4 regions of the Stutzerimonas decontaminans genome follow, and region 1 is predicted to be linked to each of the others. Evidence: predicted binding sites of a transcription regulator. Region 1 holds the regulator's gene; each other region holds the start of a gene.
The links. Region 1 encodes sigma-54, which starts transcription at its own class of promoters, with help from an activator protein. Its sites were predicted from a motif close to ANTGGCATNNANNTTGCTNT; they were not measured.

Region 1 (5,725 bases):
GAGCGGATGATGGTTGCTGGCAAGTGAGGTAGGCGCGGTGCGCGGCGATTAAGGTCCGCGCCCGGTCTTTACTCGCCCTCTTCGAAGTAGTCGTCGATCAGCTCGATCAGGGCATTCAGGGCATCGTCTTCCTGCTCACCTTCAGTGAGCAGATGCACCGAGGTGCCCTGGCTTGCCGCAAGCATCATGACGGCCATGATGCTCTTTCCGTCAACCAGTGTTTCCGGGCACCGGCCCACGCGGATCGTGCAGGGGAAGCGGTTGGCTACGGCGACGAACTTGGCCGCAGCACGAGCATGCAGGCCGAGTTTGTTGATGATGGTTACTTCGCGGGCGGGCATTGGGCAGGTATTCCTAAGCGAGGTCCCGATGACGGACCTGCAGGTTCTTCAGCGGTTCTCTGAGGGCCTGGCCCAAGCGTTCGGCCAGGTAGACCGAGCGGTGATGCCCGCCGGTGCAGCCAATGGCGATGGTAACGTAGGCTCGGTTGCTGGCGGCAAACCGCGGCAACCATTTGCTCAGATAGGCGTGGATGTCCTGAAACATTTCCTCCACATCGGCCTGAGCAGCGAGGTAGTCCACCACGGGTTGGTCGAGTCCAGAGAAGTCGCGTAATTCGGCTTTCCAGTACGGGTTGGGCAGGCAGCGCACGTCGAAGACCAGATCGGCGTCGACGGGCATGCCTCGCTTGAACCCGAACGACTCGATCAGAAAAGCTGTGCCCGGCTCCGGTTTGTTGAGCAGGCGCAGCTTGAGCACGTCACGCAGTTGGTAGAGGTTCAGGTGCGTGGTATCGATCTTCAGATCGGCGTGATCGATGATCGCAGCCAGCAGCAGCTCCTCATCGTGGATCGCTTCGGCCAACGAGCGGGTTTCGTTGGTCAGTGGGTGACGGCGCCGGGTTTCCGAGAAGCGCTTGAGCAGGGTTTCGTCATCGGCGTCCAGATAGAGCACATCGCAGAGGATGTGCCGGGCGCGGACTTCTTCGAGCAGTTCCGGAAAGCGCTTGAGCTGGCTGGGCAGGTTGCGCGCATCGATCGATACGGCGACCTGCGGATGCAGTAGCTCGGTATGCAACAGGGCGCGCTCGGCAAGTTCCGGCAGCAGCCCGGCAGGCAGGTTGTCGATGCAGTAGAAACCGTTGTCTTCGAGCACATTCAGCGCGGTACTTTTACCCGAGCCTGAGCGCCCACTTACGATGATCAGCCGCATCGATTGCCCATTTCGTCAGGCCCCGTTCTGCACGTCGACTACGACCTGATAGAGGCTTTGGTTGGTTGGCGCTTCACGCAAGCGTTGGCGCACATCTTCGCGGTCGAGCATGCTGGCGATCTGGCGCAACAGCTCAAGATGTTCGTCGGTAGCTGCTTCCGGTACCAGCAGAACGAAGAGCAGGTCCACCGGAGCCCCGTCGATGGCATCGAAATCGACAGGCGTCTCCAGGCGCAGGACGGCACTCAGCGGAGCGTTACAACCGACCATACGGCAATGCGGAATAGCGATTCCGTTGCCGAAGCCGGTGGAGCCCAGCTTCTCCCGGGCGATCAGGTTTTCGAAGATGGTCTGGGAATCGAGATCGATAAGGTCTTGGGCGATCACCTTGGCGATCTGCTCCAGAACGCGTTTCTTGCTACCACCCGGGACGTTCACCAGGGAACGTCCGGGGGTAAGGATGTTTTCGAGTCGGATCATAGTGGAGTCAGCGGGTGACAGCGCCCTGAGTGTGGTCGAGCTGCTTCTCCTTGTGCTTGATCAGCTGGCGATCGAGCTTGTCGACCAGCAGGTCGACGGCAGCGTACATGTCTTCATGATCGGCAATGGCCACTACTTCACGGCCGGCGACGTGCAGGGTTGCCTCGGCTTTCTGCTTGAGCTTCTCGACCTGCAGAATCACCTGAACACTGATGATGCGGTCAAAGTGGCGAGCAAGCCGGTCGAATTTCTCCTCGATGTAGTCACGCAGGGCGTCGGTTACTTCCAGATGAACACCGCTGATGTTGACTTGCATACTGCTATCTCCTTTGCCTTGTGCGAAAAGCAGGCTGATTGGGCCTGCCGCCGGGACAGTTCGACCAGGGGCCGATCACAGCAAACGTTTGCGCTCGCTGGACGGTGCGATACCGAGCGACTCACGGTATTTCGCAACTGTACGGCGGGCCACCTGGATGCCCTGCGCTTCCAGTAAACCAGCGATCTTGCTGTCGCTCAACGGCTTTTTCTGGTTTTCCGCGGCGACCAGCTTCTTGATGATCGCGCGGATTGCGGTGGACGAGCATTCGCCGCCTTCAGCCGTGCTGACGTGGCTGGAGAAGAAGTATTTGAGTTCGTAGATGCCCCGCGGCGTGTGCATGTATTTCTGCGTCGTTACACGAGAAATGGTCGATTCATGCATCCCCACCGCTTCTGCAATGTCGTGCAGTACCAGTGGTTTCATCGCTTCGTCGCCATGCTCCAGGAAGGCCCGCTGGTGCTCGACGATCTGGGTGGCCACCTTCATCAGTGTTTCGTTGCGGCTGAGCAGGCTCTTGATGAACCAGCGGGCCTCCTGCAACTGGTTGCGCATGAAGGTGTTGTCGGCGCTGGAATCGGCGCGTTTGACGAAGCCGGCGTACTGCGCGTTGACCCGCAGGCGTGGCATGGCTTCCTGGTTCAGTTCGACCAGCCAGCGATCGTTGTGCTTGCGCACGATCACGTCGGGCACCACGTACTCCGGTTCGCTTGCCTCGATCTGCGAGCCTGGGCGTGGGTTCAGGCTCTGGATCAGTTCGATGACCTGGCGCAGGTCGTCTTCCTTGATCTTCATCCGTCGCATCAGCAGGCTGTAGTCGCGGCTGCCAAGCACGTCCAGGTAATCGCTGACCAGGCGCTGGGCTTCGCTCAGCCAAGGCGTCTGCTCAGGTAGCTGGCGCAGTTGCAGTAGCAGGCATTCGCGCAAGTCGCGGGCGCCTATGCCGGCCGGTTCGAACTGCTGGATGCGACGCAGGACGACCTCAACCTCGTCGAGTTCGATTTCCAGCTCCGGGTCGAACGAGTCGACGATTTCCTGCAGGGATTCTTCGAGATAGCCCTGATCGTTTATGCAGTCGATCAGCGTGGTCGCGATCAGTCGGTCGGTGTCGCTCATGGGCGCTAGGTTGAGTTGCCACAGCAGGTGGCTCTGCAAGCTGATGCCGCTCGACGTACGGCTGGTGAAGTCCCACTCGTCGTCATCGTTGCTGGGCAGGCTGCTGGCGCTGGTCTGGTAGATGTCTTCCCAGGCCGTGTCGACCGGCAGCTCGCTGGGGATGCGCTCACCCCAATCGCCGTCCTCGGCGCTCTCACCGCTATGCGAGGGCTCCTCGTAGGTGCTTTCCTGGCTGCTGCTCTTCTCCATGCCGGTATCGCCCGGCCGATCGACAGCCTCGGCCATTGGATCGGAGCTGTCGAAGTCGTCGCCGTCTTCTTCACGCTCGAGCATGGGATTGGAGTCCAGCGCCTCCTGGATCTCCTGTTGCAGATCGAGGGTGGATAGCTGGAGGAGCCGTATGGCCTGTTGCAGCTGCGGTGTCATCGTCAGCTGCTGGCCCATCTTCAGGACTAGCGATGGTTTCATGGCAGAGGACTTCGAACCTTTTATGCCGGCGCAACCGCGCCCATTCCGACATGCCGCGCGCCAGGCGCCGGCGAAAGCAAATTATATGCCTGCCGGCGAAGCCTTTGCCTAGAGCCGATTTGCCGAGCCGAGCAAAAAAACCGTCTTAGAGACGGAATTCGTGGCCCAGATAGACTTCCTTGACCAGCTGATTACTGAGGATGGTCTGTGCGTCGCCTTCGGCGATCAGTTGTCCGTCATTGACGATGTAGGCTGTTTCGCAGATATCCAGCGTTTCACGGACATTGTGGTCGGTGATCAGCACGCCGATGCCCTTGGCCTTGAGGTGATGGATGATCTGCTTGATATCGCCGACGGAGATCGGGTCAACTCCGGCGAATGGCTCGTCGAGCAAGATGAACTTCGGCGCGGTGGCCAGCGCTCGGGCGATCTCCACCCGGCGACGTTCGCCGCCAGACAGGCTCATGCCGAGGCTGTCGCGGATATGGTTGATGTGAAACTCCTGCAGCAGGCCTTCTAGAGCCTGCTGGCGGCCGCTGCGGTCCAGATCCTTGCGCGTCTCGAGAATCGCCATGATGTTGTCGGCGACCGACAGCTTGCGAAAGATCGACGCTTCCTGTGGCAGGTAGCCGATGCCGGCGCGGGCGCGCCCATGCATTGGCAGGTGCGTGACGTCGTTCTGATCGATCAGCACGCGGCCCTGATCGGCGTTTACCAGGCCAACGATCATATAGAAACAGGTGGTCTTACCGGCGCCGTTCGGGCCGAGCAGGCCGACAATTTGCCCGCTCTCGATGGACAGGCTGACGTCGCGCACGACCTGACGACTCTTGTAGCTCTTGGCCAAATGCTGGGCTTTGAGGACGGCCATTACTCGGGCTGCTCCGCGGCCTGGTCGCGTTTGCGTGGCTGGATCACCATGTCGACGCGCGGCCGCGGTGTGGTGACGTCGGCATTGGTGGCGCGGCCAGCGTTGACGATCTGGCGGCGGGTGTCATAGACGATCTTCTCGCCTTCGAAGGTGTTGCCTTCCTGAACCACCTTGGCCTGGTCGATCAGCACGATGCGCTCGTTGGCTGCAAAGTACTGGATGGTCAGGCCATAGGCCTTGACGATTTCCTTGTCCACTGCAGGTTTCTGCTCGTAATACGCTGGCTTGCCGATAGAGGTAAATACTTCGACATCGCCGCTGCTGTTCTGGGTGATGGTCACTGTGTCGCCGGTAATCTTCATCGTGCCCTGGGTGATGACCACGTCGCCACGATATACCGCTACACCCTGTCGGTCGTCGAGTTCGGCGGAGTCGGCCTGCACGCGGATTGGCTGTTCACGATCCTCGGGAAGCGCCCAGGCGCTGGCGCTGAGCCAGAATGCGCTCAAACCGAGCAGGAGGGGGAGAGTCTTAACGCAGCTCATGCTGGCCTCTTACGTTGGACAGCAGGAGCATCCTGCCGTCATCCAGATACGCTTTCATGCCGGTTGCGGTGGTCACGCCGTTGGCGGCCTCGATTCTAACGGCTTGGTTGGTCTCGGCATAATCCTTGTCCGGCCACACCGTCAGGCGGCTGGTGGTAAGGATCGTCGGGCGGCCTTTGGCATCGGTGCGCTCGACCCGAACCTTGTCGATCAGCAAGACCTCATCGCCCTCGGCCGATACTTCGCCGCGCTCGCTTCGCACGTGCCAGGGCAGCTCGGTGCCGCGATAGGACATCAGGTCGGGCTTGGTCAGCAGGCTGATATCGCTGGCCTTGATGTGCTCGAGCTTGTCTGCCGTCAGTTCGTAGTTGCGCTTGCCGTCTGGTTGATACTGCACCGTGCGCGAATTGATTACATAGAAATCGATGTCAGGCGTTTCGCCGCTGGAGACGGGCGGCTCCTGCATGAAGCTTTCCGGGCGGATGTTCCAGTAGCCGACCGCCACCAGCAGAGCGGCGATCAGCGTCAGCAGGACAGCGAAGCGCATTTTGCGAAGCATGCAGCCCCCTACAGATATGCGTTTTGCGCGGCGGCCAGGGTGCCCTGTGCGCGCATGATCAGTTCGCAGAACTCGCGCGCCGCGCCTTCGCCACCACGGGCCTGCGTTACGCCATGGGCATGTTCACGCACAAAGATGTCGGCGCTGGCCACGGCCAT
Region 2 (5,725 bases), 1.6 Mb from region 1:
CAGGCGGAAATGCTGCTTGTACAGCGGTGAGGCGATCACCAGTTCACCCTTTAGGCTGGCAACGATGCCGCGGCCGATGACGTTGGCGCCGGACTTGGGGTCGCGATTGTCGATGGCGAACAGCTGTTCGCCTTCGGCGTTGTCGGGCAGGTGGAACAGCGCCACCTGGGCACCTTCGTGCCAGGCCACCACACCGGAGTTGGCGACCAGATCATTCCGGCTGCACAGCGCCTGCCAGACCGCTGGTGCGGTTGAACGGGAGTCGAGACGAACGACGTTGGACTGGCTCATCAGAGCACCTCCTGGGTGAGGGGAATCAGGTGAAGTTCGCTGGCGCGCACCGGCCGACGCTGGCCGCGTTCCTTGACGAAGTGGATATCGGGATCGCCGCGCCGATCATTGACGAAGGTGCGGAAGCGCTTGAGCTTTTCCGGGTCGTTGATGGCGTTGGCCCATTCGCACTCATAGCTGTCGACGACGTGCTGCATCTGGCTTTCCAGCTCGGCGGCAAGGCCCAGGCTGTCGTCGAGGACCACCGCCTTCAGATAGTCCAGGCCACCTTCCAGGCTCTCGCGCCAGACCGAGGTGCGTTGCAGCTTGTCTGCGGTGCGCACGTAGAACATCAGCACGCGGTCGATGGTGCGGATCAGCCCTTCGTCGTCGAGGTCGGTGGCGAACAGCTCGGCATGCCGCGGGCGCATGCCGCCGTTACCGCAGACGTAGAGGTTCCAGCCCTTGTCGGTCGCGATCACGCCGATGTCCTTGCTCTGTGCCTCGGCGCATTCGCGGGTGCAACCGGACACGGCGAACTTGATCTTGTGCGGCGCGCGCAGGCCCTTGTAGCGGTCCTCCAGGCGCAGCGCCATGCCGACGCTGTCCTGCACGCCGTAGCGACACCAGGTGCTGCCGACGCAGGATTTCACTGTGCGCAGACTCTTGCCGTAGGCGTGGCCAGTCTCGAAGCCTGCGGCGATCAGTTCGCCCCAGATGTACGGCAGCTCGTGCAGCTGGGCGCCGAACAGGTCGATGCGCTGGCCGCCGGTGATCTTGGTGTAGAGGTCGTATTTCTTCGCGACCTGGCCGATGGCGATCAGCCCCTCGGGGGTGATCTCGCCGCCTGGGATGCGCGGCACCACTGAGTAGGTGCCGTTCTTCTGCATGTTGGCCATGAAGGTGTCGTTGGTGTCCTGCAGCGGAATCAGCGCCGGATCGGTGATCGGCTGGTTCCAGCAGGAGGCGAGGATCGAACCCACCGTCGGCTTGCAGATGTCGCAGCCCACATGCCCGCGCCCATGCTTGGCCAGCAATTCGGCGAAGCTCTGGATGCCCTCGACGCGGACGATGCCGTAGAGCTCCTGGCGGGTGTAGGCGAAGTGCTCGCAGAGGCTCTTGTCCACCGCCACGCCACGCGCCGCCAGCTCGGCATCGAACACCAGCTTGAGCAGGGCATTGCAGCCACCGCAGCCGGTGGCCGCCTTGGTTGCCGCCTTGAGTTCGCCGAGATCGGTGACGCCGGCATCGACCTGGCAGCACACCGCGCCTTTGCTGACGTTGTGACAGGAACAGATGGTTGCGCTGGCCGGCAGGGCGTCCGGACCAAGGGTCGGAGCGCCCTCGGTCTGCGGCAGTATCAGCCCGGATGGGTCGGCCGGCAGCTTGATGCCGTTCTGTGCGTACTGCAGCAGGGTGTCGTAGTAGCTATTGTCGCCGACCAACACCGCGCCGAGCACCGTCTTGCCATCGGCGGATACCACCAGTCGACGGTAGCTGGCACTGGCCTCATCGATGAAACGGTAACTGCGCGAGCCGGGTGTGGCGCCGTGGGCATCGCCGATGGAGCCTACATCCACGCCGAGCAGCTTGAGCTTGGTCGACATGTCGGCGCCGTAGAAGGGCTCATGCGGTTCCTCGGCCAGCTGCGCGGCGACGCTGCGCGCCATGCTATAGCCCGGTGCAACCAGGCCGAACACGCTGCCGTTCCAGCTGGCGCACTCGCCGATGGCGAAGATCGCCGGGTCCGAGGCGCGGCATTCGCTGTCGATAACGATGCCGCCGCGCGGGGCAATCTCCAGATCCGCGACACGGCCGAGGACATCCTGCGGGCGGATGCCGGCGGAGAACACGATCAGGTCTGTTTCGAGGAATTCGCCATCGGTGAAGTTCATCCGCCAGGTGTAGTCCTCGCCGGCAACGATCTCCTGGGTGGCGCGCGACAGGTGCACGCCAACGCCGAGGGCCTCGATGCGCGCCTTCAATGCCGCACCGCCTTCGGCGTCCAGCTGCACCGGCATCAGGCGCGGGGCGAATTCGACGACATGGGCTTCCAGTCCGAGCGACTTCAGCGCGTTGGCTGCTTCCAGGCCGAGCAGACCGCCGCCGACCACCACACCGCGACGGGCATTGGTCGCGGCGGCGCGGATGGCGTCGAGATCATCCAGCGTGCGGTAGACCAGTCGCGCACTGCCTTCGGCACCGGTGATCGGTGGCACGAAGGGGTAGGAGCCGGTGGCAAGAATCAGTTGGTCGTAGGGCTGGCGGCCGGCGCTGGTAATGACCTCCTTGCGCTCGCGGTCGATGCCCAGCACCTGTACGCCCAGATGAGTGTAGACGCCGTGGCTGCTGTAGTAGTCGGCATCGCACATGGCCAGCGACTCGGCATCGCGGCCGCCGAAGTATTCGGACAGGTGCACGCGGTCATAGGCGCGCTGGCGCTCCTCGCCGAACACATGCAGCTCGTAGCGGGTGAGGGCGCCGCGCTCGATCAGCTGTTCGATGCAGTGATGACCGACCATGCCGTTGCCGACGATGACCAGTTTTTCGAGCGTGAGCGGAGTGACGGTAGAACTCATGGCCTTTCCTCAGTCGAGCTGCTGCGGCACTGGGCCGGCAAAACGCAAAAAGGCGCCTGGAGCTGGTATCAGCTCCAGGCGCCTTTGCCTGGTAATTAGTGGTGTGTGGGGTGGTCGGTCAGGCCTCGTTGCCTGCTACACCCGGTCCCGCGCCGCTTGGCTTGACGGTCGCCGCTGACCGTCTGGGACGTCCTGCCGCGAGGCGGCAGGTGTTGCCAGGGTGATTGCAGGTTGTATGCCAGCTTGTCCGTTAGCGTGGACTTGCGGCTGTAAGTCGCGCGATTGCGCGGCGTTACGCGGTGTTGCTTGCCGGGATGCTGAGCGAATCAGCGTCCGTCACTGCGACCTGAGCGCGGCAGACTTGAACCAGAACAGTGCGGCGATGCAATCGCGCTCCCCGCTTTGGGGCGATCAGGTCCCCGAGGCAGGGAGCAGATTGTCTCGGCGTCAGGCGCCAGACGCCGCTCGGAGCAATTCGGGCAGTGCCTCGCCGGCGGGCAGGGCGATCAGGTACTCGCGGTTGCCGGCAGTCGGCTCGCCCTGTGGGTTGACGTGCACCACGGTGGCTCCGGCGTCACGCGCCCGGTGCGGCACCTCAGCGGCGGGATAGACCACGCCGGAGGTGCCCACCGACAGCAGCAGATCGCATTCGCCAGCCGCCTGGAACGCCGCGTTCAGGGCGTCGACCGGCAGGCTTTCGCCGAACCACACCACCCCGGGGCGCAGCTGTCCGCCGCAATGGCTGCAGCGGGGCGGTTCGAGGCGTCGGCCACCTTCGGGCTCCTCAGCCACCGGCAGTGGCTCGGCCGGCTCGCGGGCGCAGGCGAAGCAGCGCGGTCGGTGCAGGTTGCCGTGCAGGTGAATGACGCCCTGACTGCCAGCGCGCTCGTGCAGGTCATCGACGTTCTGCGTGATCAGCGTCAGCCGCGGTACATGGTGCGCCAGTTCGGCGATGGCCACATGAGCAGGATTCGGCCGAGCTTTGAGGACCTGCATGCGCCGCCATTCGTACCAACCCCAGACCAGCGCCGGGTCGCGGCGGAACGCTTCGGGTGTCGCCAGCTCGCTGGGGTCGAAGCGCTCCCATAAACCGCTCAGTGCATCGCGGAAGGTCGGGATACCGCTCTCGGCGGAAACGCCGGCTCCGGTGAACACGACGACATGGCGCGCCGAGCGCAGGGCGCAAATCAGGGAATCTGGAATCACGATCGGCTCCGGGTATGGATGGGCTGCCTATGAATACCACCGCGCTCCTGGCTTTTCCAAAGCGTAGAGGGGCGCCAGCGGCGTTCGCCGGCATGTTCCCTTCAGGAAGTCGGCCTGTTTCGCGTCGGAGTTCTGACCGTCCAGCCGTGCGTCGATGCCATCTGTCACCTACTTGACGGACGTCAACGTCGTCTGCCCTGGCTCGCGGATGATGCCGCGTAAGGCAATAGACGCGATATTCGCAGGCGGGAGGCACTCATGCTTGGCTCAGTGACCTGGGACGACGCGCTGGTACAACGCTACGGACAGATCGGGCAACTGCATTGCACCTATCCGGCTGCGTCCGATTTCAGCGACCGGATCGCTCCGCTGGATTTGCTGCGGGCACTTCGCGAAAGCCGTAGGGCTGGGCGTGCGCTTTCCGTATCGGTTCAGCAGGCGGGCGGCGCTTGCTCGCAGCCAGACGATATTGCGGGCTACATGCTGCGTCTGGAGCGCGAAATCGAACAACTCGGCTGCCATGTGGGCCCGTTCCAGCGGGTCGAGCAATTGCAGCTGGGCGTTGGCGCGTTGAGCATCGAATCCGTGCGGCACCTGGTGAGCGTGCTCAAGTCGCGCTTTCATTTCGCCGAGCCCGGTGCTGCCAGCTTCACTGCCGAAGTCGAGCTGGCGCATGTCGACTGGCCGCTGATCGGTGCGCTGCACGAACTCGGTTTCAACCAACTCAGCGTTGGCGTGCCGGATCTGCGCGCCGATGACGGCTGCACCGTGGAATATTTCCGCAGCTCCGCGCGCATCCGCGCTGTGATCGAGGCGGCTCACGCACTGCATTACCGCTCGGTGAACCTCGATCTGGGCTACGGCAGATCCTGGCAGACCCCGGCCAGCTTCGCGCGCAAGTTGGCGTCGATCATTGAGCTGGCGCCCGATCAGGTGACGATGTTCGATTATCGAGACGCGGCGCCAGCGGCCTCGGGCGGTGCCGGGCGGCTGGGGCTGGCTTCGCCCTGCGACACGCTGGCGATGTACCGGCACGGCGTCGAGCAGCTGAGCGCTGCGGGCTATCGCTATATCGGGCTGGGCAAGTTCGTCCTGCCCCATGACGACCTCGCCATGGCTCAGGAGATCGGCGCGCTGCACCACGACATCGTCGGCTACACGCTGCACGGTGATTGCGATCACCTGGGTCTGGGTGTCGGTGCCATCAGCCGCGTCGGCGGGCTGTACTCGCAGAACGCCTGCACGCTGCAGGCCTATCAGCAGGCGCTCGATCAGGGACAGTTACCAAGCGTCTGCGGCCTGCACGCCAGCCGTGTCGACCAGCTGCAGCGCCTGCTGTTCGAGCGTCTGCACTGCACCTTCGAGCTGGATTTCGACGCATTGGCATTGCACAGCGGCGTAGATGCAAGGCAGCGCTATGCCCAGCAATGGCCGGCGCTGCGGCAGCTGCACGCCGATGGCGTGATCGAACTCGACGAGGGCGGCCTGGTGATCCCGGCCCACGCCCGGCTGCTGGTCGCCGCGGTATGTGCGGCCTTCGAGCAGCCCAGCGCGGCGGCTCTGGCCCATTCGGCTACCGCCCGCAGGCGCCGATGAATGCGGGCCGTCCGGCCGACTAGAGCGTGAAGCGCCCGCTCAGGCTACCCAGGCGGCCGGCGAGTTCATGCAGC
Region 3 (5,725 bases), 1.2 Mb from region 1:
CCTGACCGCCGGTTCGCGGGTGTTCCCGGCGCCGGATGACGCCAAGCTGCATATCGACGAATCCTGGCTGGGGCGGGTGGTCAACGGCCTCGGCGAACCGCTGGATGAGCTGGGCAAGCTCGGCGGGCGCGACCCATTGCCGACCGAGCTGCCTTCGGTCAATCCGCTCAAGCGCAAGCCGGTCAGCGATGCGCTGGATGTCGGCGTGCGCGCGATCAACGCCACCCTCACCCTGGGCAAGGGCCAGCGCGTCGGCCTGTTCGCCGGCTCCGGCGTCGGCAAGAGCGTGCTGCTGGGCATGATCACGCGGCAGACCAAGGCCGACGTGGTGGTGGTCGGGCTGATTGGCGAGCGTGGCCGCGAGGTGCAGGAGTTCATCCTGCATTCGCTGGGCGAGGAGGGCCTGAAGAAGGCCGTGGTGGTGGTCGCGCCGGCCAACGAATCGCCGCTGATGCGGCTGAAAGCCACCGAGCTCTGTCACAGCATCGCCGCCTATTTCCGCGACCAGGGTCATGACGTGCTGCTGCTGGTCGACTCGCTGACCCGCTACGCCATGGCCCAGCGGGAAATCGCCCTGGCCCTCGGCGAGCCGCCGGCGACCAAGGGCTACCCGCCATCGGTGTTCGGCATGCTGCCGGAGCTGGTGGAAAGTGCCGGCAATGGCGCCAGCGACAATGGCAGCCTCAGTGCCATCTATACGGTGCTGGCCGAAGGCGACGACCAGCAGGACCCCATCGTCGACTGCGCGCGGGCGATTCTCGACGGCCACATCGTGCTCTCTCGGCGCCTGGCCGAAGCCGGGCACTACCCGGCCATCGACGTCTGCGCCTCGGTCAGCCGCTGCATGAGTCAGGTGGGCCAGCCGGCGCATCTGGGCGCAGCGCGCCAGCTCAAGGAGTGCTACAGCACCTTCGAGAAGATCAAGGAGCTGATCCCGCTCGGTGGCTACACGCCGGGTGCCGACATCAAGACCGATCGTGCGGTGCAGCTGGCACCGACCATCGAGCGTTTCCTACGCCAGGATGTGGGCGAAGCCGCCGAGCTGGAAGCCAGCGTTGCCACCTTGCAGAACATCATCGGGAAGCCGCGATGAAACAGCAGATCGAAACCCTCGGCCGCCTGGCCAGCCTGCGCAGCCACCGCGTGCGGCAGATGCTCGGTCGCGTGCAGTACCAGCAGAGCCTCTGCCAGCGCTACCGCAACAACATCACCGGCCTCAGCCGCCTGTGCGGATTTTCCGTGCCAATGAGTACGCCGCTGCAGCGCGACAACCAGCAGCGCTACAAGGCCACCCTGTACAAGATGGTGGAGCTGCAGCGCCGCGAACTGGCAGTCGCCGAACAGGCGCTTGAGCGCATTCAGCGTGAGTTGCTGCAGGCCATGCGCAGCGAAAAGGTGGTCGAGCACATGATCGATGACAAGATGCAGCAGTGGCAGCAGCTGCTTGCGCAGCAGGAACAGAAGATTCAGGACGGCCTGGCGGCGCAGAGCTGGTGGCGTAATCGAATGGCCTGACGGGTTGGACTCGAACTGAGCTGCAGGATCAGCAGTGCCGGATACGCCACCCATCCGTGTCGTGCAAAATAGATTTAAGGTTTTTACTTAAGCGGTCGCTTCTTTGGCTGTAACCACCGAGTTGGAACGCAATCATGGAAATCAGCCGGCATTTCAAGCCCGCCCTGACACCGGCCGCCGAGGCCAATACCACCCGCCAGCCGGCTCCACGGCCGCTGGCCGACACCGCCGTGCGCCAGCCGGAAAGCCTGCCGCTGGAGCAGATGCATGACGCACTGCGCGCCATGCCGGATGTCGACCTCGATCGCGTCGCGGCGATCAAGCAGGCCCTGCAGCGCGGTGAGATCTCCACCGATCCCGCCGAACTGGCTGGCAGCATGCTCGCCTACCATCGCGGAAGCGATGCGTGAACCAGCGTGACAAGCTGCTCGCGGTCGTTGCTGTCGATCTCGAGCAGGACTGTGCCGATTACCTGGCCCTGCGTGACCTGATGCAGGCGCTCTACGCATTCCTGCTCGAGCGCGACAGCCCGGAAATCGATCGTCTCAATCTGCAGATCACGACACGCGTCGAAACCATCGGTGCACGCGCGCAGCGCCGGGCGAAGGTGCTGAGCGCCTTCCGCTTGCAGGCCGATGCCGATGGCATGCAGCGCCTGCTCGGTTCCTATCCCGACGACCAGGCCATGCGCTTGCGCCAGTCCTGGCAGCAACTTGGCGTGCTGGCCAGCCAGTGCCAGCAGATCAACGAGCGCAACGGCAAGCTGCTTGCCATGCATCACGAGATCCTTGGCCAGTTGCTGGCGGGCAGTCACGATGCGCGGCTTTATCAGCCGCAGATGTACTGAGCTCAGGCAACGGCCCCCGGCCCGTTGTTATGACGCCGCTGCCGATGCGGCTTCGTTGGCGACCCTTTGCCAACCCATCGAAACACGTCCAGCCCGTGCAGGCGGACGCCTCCCCCTCGCTGATATTTCCTGCAGCGCTTAAGCGCACCCCCCTTTTCCGTCGCCTTTAACCAGAGATGTTCCGTCCCTTCGCCAGGCGGAAGCGGCATTTCCCCGTTTCCTCCTCTGGCAGCCGGGCGGAAGCGTTTCTTCTCCGCAGGCGCTTAAAAAATGCCTGTAAATCAATGAGTTGCCAGTTGGCACTCAACTTGCTATAGAGAACGCAGGAAGGGGATCGGTAATGGCGATAGATTCAGATTACGTAAAGCAGATGTCGACGCAGCTCGCGACCTACGAAGTTCAGTCTTCGCTGGACCGGCTCAATCGCAACGAAAGCAACTACAAGACTCAGCGCGATGCGCTGAGCAAGTTGCGCACCTCCCTGACGACTTTCAAATCCGCTGTCTCCGGGCTGAAGACCGGCAAGGCGACCATGCTGGTCAACAGCGCCTCCTTCAGCCAGGACGGCTATGTCACCGCGACGGTCGGCGCGAAGGCCCAGGCCGGCAGCTATCAGTTCTATGTCGAGCAGCTGGCCAGCAAGCAGCAGGTCGCGGTGCAGGGCTTGGTCGACGGCAGCCTCAGTGGGACCCTGACGCTCGAAGGGCAGGATTTCGATCTGGCGGGTTACGCCTCGCTCGACGACGCAGCCAAGGCGATCAACGCCACCGCCGACCTCGGCGTGCAGGCGACGCTGGTGCGTAGCAATGGTGAAGTCAGTCTGGTGCTGACCAGCACCGAAAGTGGTGCGAGTAATGCCTTTGCGCATTCGCTGACTGGCACTGCCGCTACCAGCACCACCCTGTCCACTGCGGCCGATGCGCGTATTCGCATGGGCGGCAGCTTCGGCGTTGGCGGCATCGAGCTGACCAGCTCGAGCAACAACTTCGACAACGTCATCGATGGTGTCAGCCTGTCGGTCAACAAGGTGCACAAGGACGGTGATGCGGCCCTGACGCTGACCATCGACCAGGACAAGAGCGCCACCAAAGGCAAGGCGCAGAGCTTCGTCGACGCCTTCAATGCCTTGATGACCAGCTTCGATTCGCTGACCGCCAGCGGCAGCGACAGCAGCGCCCGTGGCGCGTTGGCCGGTGACTCCAGCATCCGCTCCATCGAGAGTCGCCTGAACGGCTTGTTGCGTACTGATTTCGGCGGCACCAGCCTGATCAATTTCGGGATCAGTGCTGACCGCAACGGCAAGCTGACCATCGACACCGCTCGCTTCGAAGCTGCCGTAGCGAAGGATCCAGCCGGTTTCGAGGCGCTGTTCACCGGCAAGGACAACCTGCTCGACAGCATCGACAAGACCGTCGCCAGCTACACATCCAGCACCAATGGCCTGCTGAAGAACCGCATGGACACGCTGGATATGAGCCTACGGCGCATTGATGAGCAGTTTGAGAATCTGCAGCAGCAGTACGACACCTATTACTCCCGCTACCTCAAGCAGTTCACCTCCATGATGCAGACCATGCAGAGCATGGAGCAGACCTTCGGAATGTTCTGATGACCTATCTCCCCAACGACAGTTACGACAGCTACCGCGCGGTGGATCTCGAGGCGCGTGCCGCCTCGGCGTCGCCTTACGAGCTGGTGCTGGTGCTGATGGACGGCCTGCTCGACGAGCTGGCCCGCGCGCGCGGCCACATCGAGCACAAGCGCTATCAGCAGAAGGGTGCCTCGCTGGAAAAGTGCATGAACATCCTCAACGGTCTCAATGGCGCCCTCGATGAAGAGAACGGCGGCGAGGTCGTGCAAGGCCTGGCGCGGCTCTACGAATACTGCATCTACCGTCTCTCCGACGTCAGCGTGACGCTGTCGCTGGAGGGGCTGGACGAGGTGGTGAACCTGCTCGGCACGCTGCGTGAAGGTTGGGAGGGCGTCAGTGCCGCACGCAAGTGACGAGCGACGCCTGCGCGCGTTGCACGAACAGCTGGCAGCCGCATTGCAAAGCCAGGACTGGCGCGCCGTCGGCGAGGTCGATCAGGCGATCCGGCAGTGTCTCGAGCAACTGCCGCGTGAGGCGCAGGACCCGTCCGTACAGACTGCCAGGCAGCAGCTCAAGCGTTTGCATGGTCAGGCGCTGAAGGCCTGCGCCGAGGAATGCGAACGCCTGCGCCTGCTGCTGGTGAATCATCTGGAGTACGCCGAAGGGCGTGCGGCCTATCAGCGTATCGACATGTACCAGGCGGGAGACGGCAGGTGATGCAGTTGATCTCGGCTTCGGCCCCGGCCACCGCAGTGGCGGAAGCATTGGCGCAACCGCTGCGTCCGGCCTCGCTGGGCGGGCACGCGGCTGCCCGAACGGCAGACGTCCCAACCGGATTTGCCAGCGAGTTTCACGCACGCATGCTGGGTGCGGCCCTCGATCTCGACGTGGATGCGTTGCAGCAGCCGCTGGAAGTGCAGGCGCCAGCGTTGCCGCTCGCCCTAGCGGAACCCGTTGTCGAGGCGGGCGCCGATGAGGCCGAGCAAGGTCCGGCCGAGCTGTGGCTGCTGGGTATGCTCGATCAGCAGCAGGTGCAAGTACAGGCGCGCGAGGCCGCGGTTCAGTTGGGCTGGCCGGTGGCGCCCGAACAGCCAGGCGCGGCGCCGGATGGCCAGGCCGGTGCGGTCATCGAAACACAGTTCCACAGCCGGGTAACCCCGCTGCCCGCAGGGCTACCTGGCCAGCAGCTCGGCGATCAGCTCGTCGACCGCCCGCTGCCCGCGGCTCCGGTCGCGCGCCCGGTCATCGAGCTCGGTGCAGCGTTGAATCAGCTGGGAGCCGGTGCAGCAGGAAACGATCTTGGCGCAGAGCTGGCGGTCGAGCCGCTGAGGGAGCTCGCCAGTATCGACGAGGGCAGCCAGTCAGCGCCGCTAGTGGCCGAGCGCCCGGCCAGCAGCGTCGCTCAGGGCGCCGAGCGCCTGCTCAAGCTGCAGGCGCCCGAGGCCAAGTGGGGCGAGCAGATGCTGCATGCGCTGCGCGAGCACGTCGAGGTTCAGCTGCAGCAACGCCAGCAGAGCGCAAGCATCCGGCTGGATCCGCCGGAGCTGGGCAGCCTGGAGATTCACCTCAGCCATGAGTCCGGTCGCCTCACCGTGCAGCTCAGTGCGGCCCATGCGGATGTGGCGCGCCTGCTGCAGCAGACCAGCGACCGTCTGCGCCAGGAGTTGGTGGCGCAGCACTTCGTACAGGTCAACGTGCAGGTCGGCGCCGACGGCCAGTCGAGCCGTCAGGGTCAGTCGCAGCAGGGGCATGACGGCGATGCGGTCCTCGCC
Region 4 (5,725 bases), 700 kb from region 1:
ACCCGCCATCGGTATTCGCCAAGCTGCCCAGCCTGGTCGAACGCGCCGGCAATGCCGAACAGGGTGGTGGTTCCATCACCGCGTTCTATACCGTGTTGTCGGAAGGTGATGACCAGCAGGACCCAATCGCGGATGCCGCTCGTGGCGTGCTCGACGGGCACATCGTGCTGTCGCGTCGGCTGGCCGAGGAAGGCCACTACCCGGCGATCGACATCGAGGCCTCCATCAGCCGGGTCATGCCGCAGGTGGTAAGCGCCGATCATGTCAGGGCCTCGCAACGCTTCAAGCAGCTGTGGTCGCGCTATCAGCAGAGCCGCGATCTGATCAGCGTCGGCGCCTACGTGCCGGGTGGCGACCCGGAAACCGACTTGGCCATCGCCCGGCAGGCGGAGATGGTCCGCTACCTGCGCCAGGGGCTAGATGAAAGCGAGGACCTCAACCAGAGTGCCGCGCAGCTGGCTGCGGTTTTCAGTCCTCGGCAAGCGGGCTAACCGATGGCGGCCAGTCGAGCGGCGCGCCTGGCGCCGGTCATCGAAATGGCCGAGCGTGCCGAACGTGATGCCGCACGGCTGCTCGGGCAGGCCCAGACGCAGCTGACGCAGGCCGAAACCAAGCTCGCCGAACTCGAGCAGTATTTCGGTGATTATCAGCAGCAATGGATGCAGCAGGGCAGCCAGGGCGTTTCCGGGCAGTGGCTGATGAACTATCAGCGCTTTCTGTCCCAGCTGGAATCGGCTATCGGCCAGCAGCAGCGCAGCGTCAACTGGTATCGCGACAATTTGCTCAAGCTGCGCCAGCAATGGCATCAAAAGCATGCGCGAGTGGAAGGGTTGAGCAAGCTGATCGAAAGTTATCAGCGCGAGGCTCGCATCGCCGCGGACAAGCGTGAACAGAAGCTGCTCGACGAATTTGCTCAGCGATTGGCCGGCCGTGCTCGTGATCGATGATCCGCCGCCTGCCTGCCCGTCGCCTCGACCCGGTGTGCGCCCACGCCGGATTCGTGCTTGCCGTGTTGCGCCTTGAGTGATAAATCTTCACCCGTTCCTTACGCAGCGTTCATCAGCCCTTGATGGACGGTCGGTCCGGCCTGGTTCGGATCACTGCATATTCAGCCCGCATACGGCTGTCCACTTCGCATAAGCGACGGCCGCCAGCGCGAGCAGCCTTCTAGATGTTCCGGATCAGGGAGTCCCGCATGACCATTAACTCGCAGCCTTCGGTGGATGGGCAGGAGCTGACCATTTCCATTAGCGGACGCTTCGACTTCAATGCGCATCAGGCCTTCCGCGATGCCTACCAGCGTCAGGATGTGAATCCCCAGCGTTATGTGGTGAATTTGCAGGGCACCACCTATATGGATAGCTCGGCGCTGGGAATGCTGCTGTTGCTGCGTGACCACGCCGGCGGCGATGAAGCTGATATTCGCCTGCTCAACTGTAGTCCCGATGTACGCAAGATCCTTTCGGTATCCAATTTCGAACAGTTGTTCGTGATTGCCTGACATGCCGATGCGGCTGTCGATCCTGATCGCCGAGGACAGCCCGGTCGATCGGATGCTGCTTTCCACCATCGTCGCCAAACAGGGTCATCGGGTACTTACCGCGGCTGATGGTCAGGAAGCAGTCGAGCTGTTTCAGCAGGAGCGTCCGCAGCTGGTGCTGATGGATGCGCTGATGCCGGTGATGGACGGCTTCGAGGCGGCGCGGCGCATCAAGCAGCTGGCTGGTGACGAGCTGGTACCGATCATCTTTCTGACCTCGCTGACCGAGCACGAAGCGCTGGCCAGCTGCCTGGAAGCGGGCGGCGATGACTTCATAGCCAAGCCCTACAACCCGATCATCCTCGAAGCCAAGATCCAGGCCATGCACCGCCTGCGCCGACTCCAGGCGACGGTGCTAGAGCAGCGTGACCTGATTGCAAGGCGTAACCAGCAATTGCTTGCCGAGCACCGGGCAGCCAAGGCGATCTTCGATAAGGTCGCCCATGCCGGCTGCTTGAGCGCGCCGAACATCCGTTACCGGCAGTCGCCCCAGGCCCTGTTCAATGGAGACCTGCTGCTGGCGGTCCAGGCGCCAGCAGGGCAGATGTTCGTCCTGCTCGGCGACTTCACGGGGCATGGGTTGCCCGCAGCAATCGGGGCCATGCCGTTGGCGGAAACCTTTTATGGGATGGCCGCCAAGGGTTATTCCAGCACCGATATCCTTCGCGAGATGAATGCCAAGCTCAAGCAGATCCTCCCGGTGGAAATGTTCTGCTGCGCGGCCCTGCTCGACATCAACCCCCAGCAGGGCACGTTGCGGGTTTGGAACGGTGGCTTGCCGGACGGTTACCTGATCTCCGCCAATGGCCAGCGCACCGCTTTGGTTTCCCGTCATTTGCCGCTGGGCGTGGTGTCCGCCGCGGCGCTCGACGATAAGTTCGAGCATTACCCGCTGGCACCCGGCGACCGTCTGCTATTGCTCTCCGACGGCGTGGTGGAGAGTCGCAATGCCGATGATGAGCTCTTTGGTGAGGAGCGCTTGCTGGCTGCGCTGACCGCCAATCGCGATCCGGCGCAGCTCTTTGATGAGGTCGAGCAGGCGCTGCTGGATTTCCATGGTCAGCAGCATGACGATCTCAGTCTGGTCGAGGTGGTGGTAACTGACGGGACGATCGCCGCGCCGCTCGCTGCGGCGGCTACTGCACATCGCTCGCGGCCCATGGACTGGTCGATTCGACTCGAAATGCGAGCCGAAAGCCTGCGCAGCGGCAATCCGCTTCCGATGCTGCTGCAGCTATTGTTGCAGGTCAATCAGCTACGTCCGCGCGCCGGTGCCATCTATGCCGTACTTGGCGAGCTTTATTCCAATGCTCTGGAACATGGCGTGCTTGGTCTCGACTCGGCGCTCAAGTGCGATGCCGAGGGTTTCAAGCGCTACTACGACTTACGCCAGCAACGGCTGCAGGCCTTGGCCGAAGGGCATGTTCATCTGGAGCTGGCCATCAGGACGGACGCCCGCGGCGGGCGCTTGCGCATCGATATCGACGACAGTGGCGGCGGGTTCGACGTGACGCAAGCGTTGCAGGTTCAGCTGGCTGGGGACCGCCTCAGTGGCAGGGGGCTGCACCTGATACGCCAGTTGAGCGACGGATTCGACTGGCAGTCGGACGGTCAGGGGCTGAGCGTGGAGTTCATCTGGCCGGCTGAGGCATAATCCGTCGCTTTCAATCAGGGGTGTGCCGGTGTCCAACACTCATCTCGATAGCGCCGTGCTGGCCACGCTGCAGGACGTAATGGAGAGTGAGTATCCGGCACTGCTGGATACCTTTCTCGCCGATTCCGAAGAGCGTGTCCGGCTGCTGCGCCAGGCCTGCCAAGCCGAGCAGGCCGAAACGCTGCGCCGTGCCGCGCACAGCTTCAAGGGCAGTTGCAGCAACATGGGCGCTTTGCTCCTGGCAGAGCTCTGCCAGGAGCTGGAAGCGGCCGCTCGGGGTGAGCAGCTTGCGCAGGCGCCTGCCCTCATCGCGTCCATCGAACGCGAATTCGCTATTGTCGGCATTCTGTTCAGAGCGGAGCGCCAACGCTACGCCTGATGGCCAAATCTCTGACGCGGGTCGCCTACTCAACCGCCGTCGACGCGGCTTGCGATGCCGCGAAACCCCGCAGTTGCTGCATGTGGCAGGCCCTGCGAGCCCCTTTGTCGTTGCGCTGAGCATCATTTGATCCTGGCCCGGAACTTGCTCTACTACCGCTACGATCCACCCGTAGCGGTAATGACCTCATGGCTGTTTCCCCCGACCTGTTACTCAAAACGCCTTCCGTTGATGCCCGAGCCAAGGCTTCGGCCAAGGCCCCGGACGCGCCGCGCGAAGGGCGGGACAGCGGCAGCGCCAGCTTTTCGGACGTCTACGCCAAGGAACGCCAGAGCAAACCTGTCGAGCGCTCGGCGCGCAATGACAGTGGTCGCGACAAGCCCGTTGACGACAAAGGCCGGCAAGAAGCAGCCGGCGTAAATGCCGACGAAAAGTCGGCAGTTGCCGAAAGCGGCAATGCATTGCCCGCGGACGCAGCCTCCGAAGAACTGCCTGAGACCGAGCTGGACCCGCTGTTGCTGCTGGGCCTGGGCGGACAATTCGTGACCCAGGCAGACGCTCAGCCGGCAGGGGAGCCGGAGGGCGATTCGCTGCTGGCCGGGCTTCCAGTGGCGCAAAGCCTTACTGCCGGGGAAGGGGAGCTGGTCGCGGATGAGCCAGCGGTCACCGGCTTGCAGACATCGGCTGAGACGCTGGGCGTGCAGAAGTCGACGCAGCAATTGCAGAATCCGCTGGCTGATGCGCAGGCAAAGGCCGAGGCGGACGATGGTTTTGCCAGCGTTCTGCTGGCGGGCAAGGACTCGGCGGATAGCGAAGAGCCTGAACTGGAGCTTGCAGTAAAGGATCTGCTGGACAGCGTTGAGGCCCCCAAGGAAAGCCGCTCCTCGAGTGCCAGTGAATTGGCCGCAGCGCGTCTCAATCCCTTGAGCCAGGCGATCACCCAGCAGGTTCAGCAGGCGCAGCGGCCAGCTCTGGTACCCGGGCAGCCGGTGCAGATGCAGCAGTCCGGCTGGAGCGAGGCTGTAGTGAACCGCGTGATGTGGCTGTCCAGTCAGAATCTGAAATCGGCCGAGATTCAGCTCGATCCCGCTGAGCTCGGGCGCATGGAGGTGCGTATCGACTTGACCAAGGACCAGGCCCAGGTCACCTTCCTTAGCCCCCATGCCGGGGTGCGTGACGCGCTCGAAGGCCAGATGCAGCGTTTGCGCGAGATGTTCACTCAGCAGGGCATGAATCTCATGGACGTCAACGTCTCCGATCAGTCGCTTGCGCGGGGCTGGCAAGGCGGCGCGGATGGTGGGGCCTCACGCGGTGGCTCCTCAGCTGATGGCGAGGCTGGCGAAGGCGAGCTGCAGCAGGGTGTCAGCGAGATTTCCAGCAATCGCAGCGCGGGCGATCGCGGCCTGGTGGACTACTACGCGTAACGCGTGGTTTACCCGTTTTATCTCTAGAACCGACGCTGCTGCACTGGCAGCGTCGGTTTTCTGCCGCCTGTCGCAGCAACACGTTGGGCGCGGTCAGCCCTGGCAGTGCAGGTCCTCTATTCCTGATACGGTGTCGACTCAGTAACACAGCGTGGCGCAACGGCCGTGTCGAAGCGTTGGCACAGCTGTTGCTCTTAACTCGGAAACTCGGATCGAAACGCTGTTGATGACGGATATTTGGCATGGCTAAGAAACAGGCTCCACCGACGGTACCGCCAACTGGTCCGGAAGCGGGTTCGGCAGGCAAGGGCCGGCTGAAACTCATCATCGTGATCGTGGTCGCCATGTTAGTGGCCGTAGGGCTTTCCATCGGCGGCACGCTGTATTTCATGGGCAAAGGTGACGATCTCGATGCCGGCAAGGCGCAGGAATCGACAGCAGTGTCCGGCAAGCAGCCGGCGATCTACGAGGTGCTGATGCCGGCCTTCGTCGTCAACTTCAGCCACAATGGGCGGCAGCGCTACATGCAGGTCAGCATCGCACTGATGTCCCGCGATCAGGCCGCGCTGGATGCCCTCAAAGTGCATATGCCGTTGCTGCGCAATCGCCTGGTCATGCTGTTTTCCAGCCAGGATTTCGAGGCATTGAAAACGCCCGTCGGCAAGGAGATGCTGCGTCAGCAGGCCACTGCTAGCGTGCAGGAGCTGGCGCAGAAGGAAATTGGCAAG

Region 2: the regulator sigma-54 is predicted to act here: its motif matches at 3,073-3,092, upstream of nirB (nitrite reductase large subunit NirB).
Region 3: the regulator sigma-54 is predicted to act here: its motif matches at 2,658-2,677, upstream of fliD (flagellar filament capping protein FliD).
Region 4: the regulator sigma-54 is predicted to act here: its motif matches at 3,705-3,724, upstream of UIB01_RS07990 (flagellar hook-length control protein FliK).

What each region holds. Positions count from the first base shown of each region.
Region 1 is NZ_CP007509.1:997,197-1,002,921, forward strand. Features, by position in the region: gene pmbA (metalloprotease PmbA) at 1-27, shown strand, start outside; gene UIB01_RS04545 (HPr family phosphocarrier protein) at 69-341, opposite strand; gene rapZ (RNase adapter RapZ) at 355-1,212, opposite strand; gene ptsN (PTS IIA-like nitrogen regulatory protein PtsN) at 1,228-1,692, opposite strand; gene hpf (ribosome hibernation-promoting factor, HPF/YfiA family) at 1,700-2,008, opposite strand; gene UIB01_RS04565 (RNA polymerase factor sigma-54) at 2,084-3,592, opposite strand; gene lptB (LPS export ABC transporter ATP-binding protein) at 3,738-4,463, opposite strand; gene lptA (lipopolysaccharide transport periplasmic protein LptA) at 4,463-5,008, opposite strand; gene lptC (LPS export ABC transporter periplasmic protein LptC) at 4,995-5,567, opposite strand; gene UIB01_RS04585 (KdsC family phosphatase) at 5,576-5,725, opposite strand, start outside.
Region 2 is NZ_CP007509.1:2,599,618-2,605,342, reverse strand. Features, by position in the region: gene nirD (nitrite reductase small subunit NirD) at 1-291, opposite strand, end outside; gene nirB (nitrite reductase large subunit NirB) at 291-2,849, opposite strand; gene UIB01_RS11980 (SIR2 family NAD-dependent protein deacylase) at 3,297-4,055, opposite strand; gene UIB01_RS11975 (oxygen-independent coproporphyrinogen III oxidase) at 4,314-5,651, shown strand; gene UIB01_RS11970 (methyl-accepting chemotaxis protein) at 5,671-5,725, opposite strand, start outside.
Region 3 is NZ_CP007509.1:4,497,601-4,503,325, reverse strand. Features, by position in the region: gene fliI (flagellar protein export ATPase FliI) at 1-1,093, shown strand, start outside; gene UIB01_RS20775 (flagellar FliJ family protein) at 1,090-1,515, shown strand; gene flgM (flagellar biosynthesis anti-sigma factor FlgM) at 1,650-1,925, shown strand; gene UIB01_RS20765 (flagella synthesis protein FlgN) at 1,922-2,362, shown strand; gene fliD (flagellar filament capping protein FliD) at 2,703-3,971, shown strand; gene fliS (flagellar export chaperone FliS) at 3,971-4,366, shown strand; gene UIB01_RS20750 (hypothetical protein) at 4,350-4,670, shown strand; gene UIB01_RS20745 (flagellar hook-length control protein FliK) at 4,670-5,725, shown strand, end outside.
Region 4 is NZ_CP007509.1:1,699,945-1,705,669, forward strand. Features, by position in the region: gene fliI (flagellar protein export ATPase FliI) at 1-491, shown strand, start outside; gene fliJ (flagellar export protein FliJ) at 495-947, shown strand; gene UIB01_RS07975 (STAS domain-containing protein) at 1,196-1,501, shown strand; gene UIB01_RS07980 (ATP-binding SpoIIE family protein phosphatase) at 1,503-3,194, shown strand; gene UIB01_RS07985 (Hpt domain-containing protein) at 3,223-3,573, shown strand; gene UIB01_RS07990 (flagellar hook-length control protein FliK) at 3,762-4,997, shown strand; gene fliL (flagellar basal body-associated protein FliL) at 5,240-5,725, shown strand, end outside.